2 regions of the Paenarthrobacter sp. Y-19 genome follow, and region 2 is predicted to be linked to the other one. Evidence: predicted binding sites of a transcription regulator. Region 2 holds the regulator's gene; the other holds the start of a gene.
What was found. Region 2 encodes LexA, which represses DNA repair genes until DNA is damaged. Its sites were predicted from a motif close to TCGAACANNTGTTCGA; they were not measured.
Positions count from the first base shown of each region.

Region 1: PYR64_RS04930 (Y-family DNA polymerase) is a predicted target of LexA. The motif match lies at 1,495-1,510, and genes of this name have one in related genera.

Region 1 covers NZ_CP119414.1:1,046,189-1,051,356, reverse strand. The annotation lists gene PYR64_RS04935 (uroporphyrinogen-III synthase) at 1-120, shown strand, start outside; gene PYR64_RS04930 (Y-family DNA polymerase) at 134-1,432, opposite strand; gene PYR64_RS04925 (hypothetical protein) at 1,590-2,213, opposite strand; gene PYR64_RS04920 (sugar porter family MFS transporter) at 2,451-3,920, opposite strand; gene PYR64_RS04915 (LacI family DNA-binding transcriptional regulator) at 4,055-5,071, shown strand; gene umuD (translesion error-prone DNA polymerase V autoproteolytic subunit) at 5,062-5,168, opposite strand, start outside.
Region 2 covers NZ_CP119414.1:1,295,899-1,301,066, forward strand. The annotation lists gene PYR64_RS05985 (ATP-dependent DNA helicase) at 1-2,009, shown strand, start outside; gene lexA (transcriptional repressor LexA) at 2,049-2,792, opposite strand; gene PYR64_RS05995 (LysM peptidoglycan-binding domain-containing protein) at 3,140-3,499, shown strand; gene PYR64_RS06000 (histidinol-phosphate transaminase) at 3,579-4,697, shown strand; gene hisB (imidazoleglycerol-phosphate dehydratase HisB) at 4,743-5,168, shown strand, end outside.

The DNA of each region.
Region 1 (5,168 bases), 250 kb from region 2:
TTGGATCTGCGCGGTTCCGTGCACGCCTTGGACATGACGGTCAGCCGGCTTCGGTCCGCGCTCCCGGACGGCAAGCTCGTGGAAACAGTGGTCAAACGCGGATATCGGCTGCGGGCCTAGGGTTGCGGCCCTGCTACGCCGCTTTCACCAAGGGCAGTTCATCCCAGTTGGTGGTGTAGCGGGGGCTGAGCATATCCCTCTTCATTGACCAGTCCGGGCCGCCCTTGATGCCGGCATGCCCCAATCCGATGGAGCCGCGGCCATAGCGTTTGCTGACCTCCTCCAGCAAGCTTCCGATACCCCGTTCCTCGTGGCGGTTCTCGAAGATCTCCAAGGGCTTCTGGTTGCCGCTGGGACGGAGGTCGGTGACCATGATTCCGGCCTTGGCGTACCTGACGCCCTCCTGGATTTTGGGGACCAGGGCGTGCGCAGCCTTGGTGAGCAGCACGGGATCGGCGGTGGGCATGGGCAGCTTGACGTTCACAGCAGGAAACGATTTGTCGTTCGGGTTGTACACCGACGTTGCTGCGAACGCCGTCAGCAGCTTGGCTTGGAGGTCGTGCTTGGCCAGCCTGGCGCTGGCCATCTGCCCGTAGACGCTGAGCACCTGCCGCAGCTGGGCCGCCGTCGTAATCGGCGTCGAGAACGAACGCGAGAAGATCAGCTGGTCCCGTCCGATCCTTTCCTCTTCCATGGGGATGCACGGCGTTCCCTGCAGTTCCAGGACGGTGCGCATCATGACGATGGAGAACTTGTCCCGGAGGGCCACGGGATCTGCCCGAACCAGGTCCAGGATTGAAAAGATGCCCATCGCATTCAGCCGCTTGGTGAGCCTGGTAGCCACGCCCCAGATCTCGATGACGGACAGCCGGGCCATGAGCGCTTCGCGCCGGGCTTCAGGAACCGAATCCCAACGGCACACGCCGTTGAAAGCCGGATTGTGTTTGGCCCATTTGTTGGCCAGCTTGGCAAGCGTTTTGGTGCGGGCGATTCCGACGCACACCGGAACTCCAACGTTCCTGCGGCAAGCATCCTTGATGGTTCGCCCCAGCTGCAGCAACTCCTCTGGCCGGCCCTTGACGCCCAGGAACGCTTCGTCGATCGAATAGACCTCTTGCCACGCCGAGTAGCGCCGCAATAGCTCCATGACGCGCGAGCTGATGTCTCCGTATAGTTCGTAATTGCTGGACAGCGCAATGAGCCCCCATTCCTTGGCCCGTGGAGCCAGCTTGAACCATGGGTCGCCCAGCCCGATGCCAAGCTGCTTCGCCTCCGGCGACCTCGTCACGGCGCAACCGTCATTGTTGGAGAGCACGATCAGGGGTTTGCCCTCCAACGCGGGATTGAAGGCCCGTTCTGCTGAGGCATAGAAACAATTGATGTCCACGTGGGCGATCTCCTGCATCGTGTGCATAAGGGCCGGCCTGGACATGCTCCTCCTCGATTGGTCACTAACATGCGCGACCTCGGAAAATAGGAGGACACGCCGCTGATTCGAAGATATGTTCGAATAAGTCAACTGTACCGCCACCCACCGACAACGAAACTTCTTTGAGCAATTGAGCCCGCTTCAGGAGGAAAGGGCTTGGCTAATCACCCATGCGCGGCACCACGATGCCATCGGCTCCGCAGTGGAGCACGAGATCGCTGCTTCCGTCCGTCAGTATGCAGTCATTGGGGTCGAAGACCTCTGTGGCGGACAGCCACGGGACAGTTCGTTGCCAGAGTCCCCACGATTTTTGTGAGTAAACGGAATAGGTTTGTGGATCGAAACCTGATTGTTCGACGACGACACTGTCTCCGCTGCTTGCCGTCACTTGGGCGTATGTTGCCGCCGCGGCGGCTAGCCCCATGCCGGCAGCATATATAGACCACGGCAGAGCCGCCGTGGCACTGGCCAGAACTGCAAGAACGGCAGTCAGCCGACGGATCCGGCCGCGTGGAATCCGCGCGACCAGCGCCGGTACCAGCAGAACCAGCGCTGCCAAGGCGGCAGCCCCGCTCAGAAGGTGACAACAGAGAATGAGCGTCCACCCCGGCATGACGAAGTAGACCAGAACCTCAGGCCATGAATCACTGACCCACGCTGCGGAAGCTTGGGCTGCTACTCCCAGCAGCACCGAGACGAGGGCCAACACGATGCCCCACTTGAGGCGCCGCCGCGCTGCGGTAGATCGCGCCGAATCCGTTTCCGCGGAAACCTCCGTCCCCACTCGAGAAGCGCCCAACCGGGTCGCCGTTACATCGTCGCCTGGCAACCGTTTCCTTACACCGTCATCCAACCACGCTTTTGACGTCATCGTGGAGCTTTGGCCAGCGGAGCCAACGAGGAGCCGGGGCTGTTTGCGCAGGCCTTATTGCGCACGTTACGAAACATCCCGCCCTCCGGACTGCGGAAAAGTCCGAAGAGCGGGATATTTCGCGCTATGAGATTCACACCATGAGCCCGGCTACGGGCGGGCGGCGGCGTCCTTCTTGTGCACCAGATAGATGGCCCCGGTAGTGACGTCCTCTTCAAGCGCTTCCAGGGTGCGCCCACGGGTCTCAGGGACCTGGGTGTAGATGAAGATGAGGGCCGCGATGCCCACGCCGCCGAACAGGAAAAAGGTTCCGGTGATCCCCACGCCGGCCACCAGGGTCGGGAAGAACAGGCCCAGCAGCGCGTTGGCGATCCACAGGCAGAATACCGACAGGCCGATGGCGAAACCACGGACGTGAAGCGGGAAGATCTCCGACAGCATGACCCAGACGGCGATATTCAGGAACGTCTGCATCGAGCCGACGAACGCCACCACCAGGAACAGGATCACGAATGGACGGGCCTCGTTTCCTACGGGAAGGAGGACGGAGGCGATGCCGATCAGGAAGTGGCATGCCGTGGTCAAGGTGAAGCCCAGGAGCAGGGTGGTGCGGCGGTTGACGCGCTGCATCAACGTCAGGGCAATGACGCCTCCGACCACCGCGATCACGCCGGGAGCGATGTTGGCGATGAGGGCTGCGTTGGAGTCGAATCCAGCCTCGACCAGCACCGACTGACCGTAGTACATGATCGAGTTGATGCCGGTCAGCTGCTGGGCCACACCCAAGCCGATGCCGACCAGGATGATGCGAAGGATCCACTTGTCTTTGAGCGCGCCCCACGACGTCGCCTTCGACGCCCGCTCTTCGTCGGCGAGGTGCTTGACGTCGGCCATTTCGGCCTCTGCGCGTTCCACTGACCGGATCGTCTTGAGGACAACGAGGGCTTCTTCCCAACGGCCCTTGGATATCAGCCAGCGCGGCGATTCGGGCATCCGGAGCATGCCGAAGAACAACGCGATGGCAGGCAGTGCGGCAACGGCGAGCATGAGGCGCCATACTCCCCCGAACTCTCCCCAGACGTTACCGATGATGGCATTGACGACAAACGCCGCCAGCTGGCCGATAACGATCATGAGCTCATTCCGGCCGGCCAGCGAGCCCCGGATCTCGTAGGGCGCCAGTTCGGCAAGGAAGACAGGCACCACGGTGGACGCTCCGCCGACGGCAAGGCCGAGAACAACGCGTCCGAGCACCATCACTTCAAAGTTGGGCGCGAAGACGCAGGCGATGGTGCCGGCCAGGAACAGCACCGCGAGCAGGAGGATGGACTTGCGGCGGCCCCACGAATCGGACAGGCGGCCACCTCCCACGGCTCCGGCTGCCGCACCGAACAACAGGGAGCTGGTCACGATCCCTTCCGTCAGGGGCGTCAGGCCGAGATCGGCCGTCATGGGCCTCAGGGCACCGTTGATGACACCAGTGTCATAGCCGAACAGCAGTCCGCCGAAGGTTGCAACCAGGGCTACGAGGCCAAGGCGCTTTCTGTGCGGGCCGTTGGTCAGCGGAGGAAGGGCGGCCGCTTGGGCGCCTTCCCGCTGCATTTGCGTTGCAGACATCAGGACTCCTTTGTCAGTGTGTTGCGGGTCATACTCATCCGCTCTGAGTACAGACTAACGCGCGAAAGGCTTAAATGTAAGGTCAAACTAACAAACACCCGAATTAACCCTTTCTGTGACGTGGGAAGATGGAGGACATGGCCCCCGACCGCCCACTCCGCCCAGCTACGCAAAGTGATGTCGCCCGGGAAGTAGGCGTTTCCCGAACATTGGTGTCTTTCGCCTTCCGGGGCGCTCCTGGAGTCAGCGCCGAAACCAAAGAAGCCATTTTCGAAGCCGCCCGGCGTCTCGGATACCGACCCAACGCCGTAGCCGCCGACCTGGCACGCAAGCACCGCTCCGCCGTCGGGCTTTACCTGATGGATATCCGCAACGAGGTCTATGCCGACATTCTCAGCGGCGTCCGCGTGGCCCTCCCGCAGGACGGCAACCGGCTCATCCTGAGCGTATCCCGCTCGGTTGATGGTGTTGACCGGGGCGCGCTGGAGTCGCTCATAGAGGCTCGGGCCGGAATCATCATCGCCGCCACGCTCTTGGATCCGGACGAACGCGTGCAGGAACTGGCGCAGATCGTGCCGCTGGTCAGCGTCACACGGCCGGTACCGGGCGTGGACAGCGTCTATTCGGATGACGTCGTCGGGGCCAGGGCCGCGACTGAACATCTCCTCACCCTCGGGCACCGGCGCATCGCCCATCTGGCGGGTCCCGTGTACGACGGACACACCGTCCGCAGGCGGAGCTACCAACAAGCCATGCGCGACGCCGGGCTGAAGCCCCAAACGCTGGCGGCCGAGGACTTCACGCAGGAAGCCGGGGAACGCGCCACCATGCTCCTCCTCAAACAACCCGAGCGCCCGACGGCGATTTTCACGCACAACGACCAACTGGCCCTGGGCGCCCGCGAAGCCGCCTATTCCCTGGGCTTGTCCATCCCGCAGGACCTGTCGCTGGTGGGCTATGACAATTCGCGGATCGCCAAGCTTCACGGCATTGACCTCACGACAGTGGACCTCCATGCCGCAGTGTTGGGCCAAAGGGCGGGCGCGATAGCGCTGGAACGGCTCGGAAACCCGGAGGGCCCCATCGCCGACGAAAGGCTCACGCCTGAGCTGGTGGTCCGCAACTCAACAGCACCGCCGCCCCTTCAGACGTGATGCAGGCACGTGGTTGCGACGCCCCAAATAGTCAACTCCGACAAGGCAGCCACCCTGATGTCCGGGAATGCAGGGTTGTCCGCCTGCAGCACCACGC
Region 2 (5,168 bases):
CCCTGGAATTGTTGGACCGGGCTGTCGCCGGAATGGGCGGCCAAAGCCGTGCCGGCCAGCACGAAATGGCCAAGCACGTCACCCGGGCCATTGAGACCGGGGAACATCTGCTGGTCCAGGCGGGAACCGGTACGGGTAAGTCATTGGCGTACCTGATTCCGTTGATCGCCCATTCCATGGACAGCGATAAACCGACGCTCGTGTCCACCGCCACCTTGGCTTTGCAGACCCAGATCGTAGGCAGGGATCTTCCGCGTTTGCTGGCGACCATCAATCCTGCCCTGGACCGTCCGGTCAATGTCGCGCTCGTGAAGGGCAGGGCAAACTACGTCTGCCTGCAAAAGCTCGAGGGCGGCTTCCCGAGTGAGGAGCCCTCCGAAGGACAACTTTTCTCCCTCGGTGAGGACACGAGCGTGCCGCACTTCGCGGCGTCGGTCGGCGGCCCGTCGTCCCAGCTGGGCAAGGAGGTTGTCCGGCTCCGGGAGTGGGCCGAAACGACGACCACCGGCGACCGGGACGAGCTCATGCCGGGGGTCACGGACCGTGCCTGGCGGCAGGTCTCCGTGACGTCCATGGAGTGCCTTGGGGCCCAGAAATGTCCGGTTGCCGAGGAGTGCTTCAGCGAGCTGGCACGCGCCCGGGCAGCCGAAGCCGACGTCGTGGTCACCAACCACGCCATGTTGGCCGTCAGCGCGTTCGAAGGCCTCGCGGTGCTGCCCGAGTACGACGTCGTGGTGGTGGACGAGGCCCACGAGCTTCAAGACCGGGTCACAGGGGCAGTGTCAGGGCAACTCTCTGTAGCCATGGTGCACGCCGCGGCATCAAGCGCCCGCAAGCACACAGCCATCACCGTTGACGCCCTGAATGCGGCCGCGGATAGGCTTGACATGGCTATTGCGGGAGTACCCAACGGGCTCCTTCCCAGCGGACTCAACGACGAACAACTCGATTGCCTGGACCAGCTGCGCGACGCCACACGGGCGGCCCTGTCCGATTCGAAGACTGATTCCTCCAGTGCCGCGGACGGCGGACGGCAGCTGGCACGTTCGCGGCTGATGCTCATCCTTGAGCTGTGCGAACGGATGCTCGCTGCCAAGGAGAACCGCGAAGTAGTGTGGTTCTCCCGTAACAGCACTTTTGATCCCCAGCAGGGATACTCCCAACCTGACGAGACCGCGCCTGCGCTCATCAACATCGCGCCGCTGAGCGTGGCAGGCAGGTTGCGCGAGGGATTGTTCGCCGGACACACGGTGGTGCTGACCTCGGCCACGCTGGCCATCGGCTCGGCTTTTGAACCCGCGGCCGGAGGCCTCGGCCTGATTGGCGACGGCGCGCCCAGCTGGACAGGAATCGACGTCGGATCTCCTTTTGATTACCCCAAACAGGGGGTGCTGTACGTAGCGAAGCACCTTCCGAAACCCGGTCGGGGCACGTCACCGGAGGCCTTGGACGAATTGGAAGACCTCATCCGGGCATCCGGCGGGGGAGCACTGTGTCTCTTCTCCTCACGGCGGGCCGCCGAGGAAGCTGCGGACGCCATGCGGCTGCGCCTGGACGTGGATATCCTCTGTCAAGGCGAATCCACCATGGCTGCGTTGGTGAAGCAATTTGCCGACGAGCCGGATACTTGCCTCTTCGGAACCATGTCGCTGTGGCAAGGGGTGGACGTACCCGGCGGCTCGTGCCGCCTGGTGGTTATTGACCGGATTCCCTTCCCGCGTCCTGACGATCCCCTGATGACCGCCCGTTCCCGTGCCGTGGCACAGTCCGGGGGGAACGGGTTCATGGCTGTTTCCGCCACCCACGCAGCCATCCGGCTCGCGCAGGGTGCAGGGCGCCTGATCCGGTCCACCGGTGACAAGGGCGTCGTGGCAGTCCTTGATTCACGCCTCTCGACAGAACGTTACGGCGGGTTCCTGCGGGCCGCCCTGCCGCCGTTCTGGGCGACCACTGACCGCACCGTGGTTCGTGGTGTCCTGGAGCGCTTGGGATCCGCCAAGAAGGCGTAGAAGACAGTCAGCTCCGGGCCCCTTACGGGTCGGAAAAAGCTAGAGGGACCTCAGTACCGAAACGACCTTGCCCATGATGGTTGCCTGGTCGCCGAGAATGGGTTCGTACTGGGTGTTTTGGGGCAGCAGCCAGGTATGGCCATCGCGCTGTCGGAACGTCTTTACAGTGGCTTCGTCGTCCAGCAAAGCGGCCACGATGTCGCCGTTGATGGCGTCGTTCTGGCGGCGGACAACGACCCAGTCGCCGTCGCAGATCGCGGCATCAATCATGGAGTCGCCAGCGACTTTCAACATGAAGAGCTCACCGTGTCCCACCAGTTGCCGGGGCAGGGGGAGCACGTCCTCAACTGTCTGGTCGGCCAGGATGGGTCCGCCTGCCGCGATGCGGCCAACCAGCGGAACCATGGCGGTGTCGCTTGCGCTGGTGAGTTCTGTCACAGCCAGGCCGCCGGTGCTCCGAAGCGTTGCCGGTGCCTCCACGCCCGGGATGGGGCCGCCGTCCAGGGTCAAGGGCATCAGTACTTCCATTGCGCGGGGACGCTTGGGGTCCCGGCGAAGGTAGCCGAGTTTTTCCAGCTGGGACAACTGGTGGGTAACGCTGGAAAGGCTGGCCAGTCCAACGGTGTCCCCGATTTCGCGCATGCTGGGCGGATAGCCGTTGTCGTTGACTGACCGCTGGATGGTTTCCAGGATCTTTTTCTGGCGCACGGTCAGGCTCTTGGGAGTCTTGGGAGGCTGTTGGCTCCGCAGGGGTACCCCGCCGCCTGTGGCTTTCGCTGCCATGTTCGCCAATGCCTTTCGTTCCGCCCCGAAACGAACCGGGGATGCAGGGACTGAAAAAATGTCAGACCCTCCTGTTCCACTGAAACAGTGCTGTTCCTTCACTCAAACGTAGGGCAGGCACAGGCGTTTATCAAACATTTGTTCTAGCGAGTCTCGACACCGTTCGTTGATAAGTGCTAAAAATGTCATAGCAAGGTTCGAACATGTGTTCTAGAAACCTCGCGCTGAAACTGGATGTTCGAACGAACTGTTCGAATACCGGCCGCAGTCGGGAGGAGCACACAAAGAATTGGCAGCCTTGCTCCGGAAGCTCCGGAGCAAGGCAATAGCTCAGAAGGGCTCAGCTCATGTCCGCAATAACTTCGTTCGCTGAATTCCGCACCACGCAGGCCCCCGCCCGCCTGCGCCTGACCCGCCGTGGCCGGGTGGTGTTCTTCTTCATCCCGGCCATGCTGCTGGCGGCTGTTCTGCTCAGCCTTGCCGGGTTCATCACTTCCCCTGCCAAGGCTTCCGATTCCCAGGCCGAGCTGCAGCCGCCGGTTGCAGTCTCTGTGACAGTCCAGCCCGGTCAGTCCCTGTGGGGCATTGCCGGCGCGGCGGCTCCTGAGCGGGACCCGCGTGATGTCATTGCTGAAATCATCCAGTTGAACGACCTCCGCGGCGGGGGCATCCTTCCGGGGCAGCAGCTGTTCGTCCCGGCCCACTAAGGCTTTTAGCCGGTGGCCGGATCCCGCGCCGCGACGTCATAGTTACTCCGCAGTCCCGCCAGCCCCTTAAACTGTTCCAGTGAGTGAGCAGCTTGAGCGACTTGACCGACTACCCCTCCGGACCAACCTGCGTGGACTGAGCCCCTACGGCGCACCGCAGCTTGATGTCCCCGTTTTGCTCAACGTTAACGAAAACACCCATGGCGTCCCCGCCGATGTTCAGGCGGCGATTACTGAGGCCGTGGCAGCAGCCGCCACAGGACTGAACCGCTATCCTGACCGCGAGTTCACCGATCTTCGTGAGGCCCTCGCCGAGTATCTTGGCCACGGCCTTTCAGCGGACAACATCTGGGCCGCCAACGGGTCCAACGAGGTCCTGCAACAGATCCTGCAGGCGTTTGGCGGCCCGGGACGCAAGGCCCTTGGCTTCCCGCCCACGTATTCCATGTACCCGTTGCTGGCCAGCGGAACGGATACCGAATACATCCGGGGAGTCCGCGCCGATGACTACGGGCTGGATGCCCGGTCGGCGGCTGCGCAGGTGCGCGAAACCGAAGCCAACATCGTCTTCCTGTGCTCACCGAACAACCCCACAGGGACGGGCCTGGGCCTGGATGTGGTGGAGGCCGTGTATGAAGCCGGTGAAGCAAGCCAGGCCATCGTGATCGTGGACGAGGCCTACCACGAGTTCGCCCACGACAACACTCCGAGCGCGTTGACGCTCCTGCCCGGCCGTGAGCGCCTGATCGTTTCGCGCACCATGAGCAAGGCATTTGCCCTGGCAGGTGCCCGGCTCGGCTACATGGCGGCGGCCCCTGAAGTTACGGACGCCATCAGGTTGGTCCGCCTGCCGTACCACTTGTCTGCCATCACGCAGGCCACCGCCCTCGCAGCATTGACTCACCGCGAGGCCCTGATGGCCGACGTTGAGGACATCAAGGTCCAGCGCGATCGGATCGTCACCGAACTTCTCCGCATGGGGCTCAAGCCCGCGGAGTCGGACTCGAACTACGTCTTCTTCGGTGGACTCGAGAACCCGCACGAGATCTGGCAAGGGCTGCTCGACGCAGGCGTGCTCATACGTGATGTCGGCATTCCGGGTCACTTGCGGGTTACCGCCGGGACCGAACCGGAAACCACCGCATTCCTTGATGCCCTGGAAGCACTCCTGGAACGCGCAGCGTCACAGCGCGCCTAAACTTGTCAATAGACCCAACCTCCCTCCCTGCATAAGGACGTCCCAATGAGCGAAACCGGCGCCACGCCGTCCGCTGCCCGCACTGCGCGCATGGAGCGCACCACCAGCGAATCTTCCGTATTGGTGGAGATCAACCTGGACGGTTCCGGAATTTCGGACATCAGCACCTCGGTACCGTTCTACGACCACATGCTGACCGCACTGTGCAAGCACTCCCTGATTGACATGACGGTCAAAGCCACAGGTGACACGCACATCGATGCCCACCACACGGTGGAAGACGTCGCCATCACGTTCGGTGAGGTGCTCCGGACGGCCTTGGGCGACAAAGCTGGTATTCGTCGTTTTGGCGAAGCCACGGTGCCTCTGGACGAAGCCCTCGCCCATGCAGTCGTTGATGTTTCCGGACGTCCGTACCTTGTGCACGGTGGTGAACCTGCGGGACAGGAGTACCACCTGATCGGTGGCCAC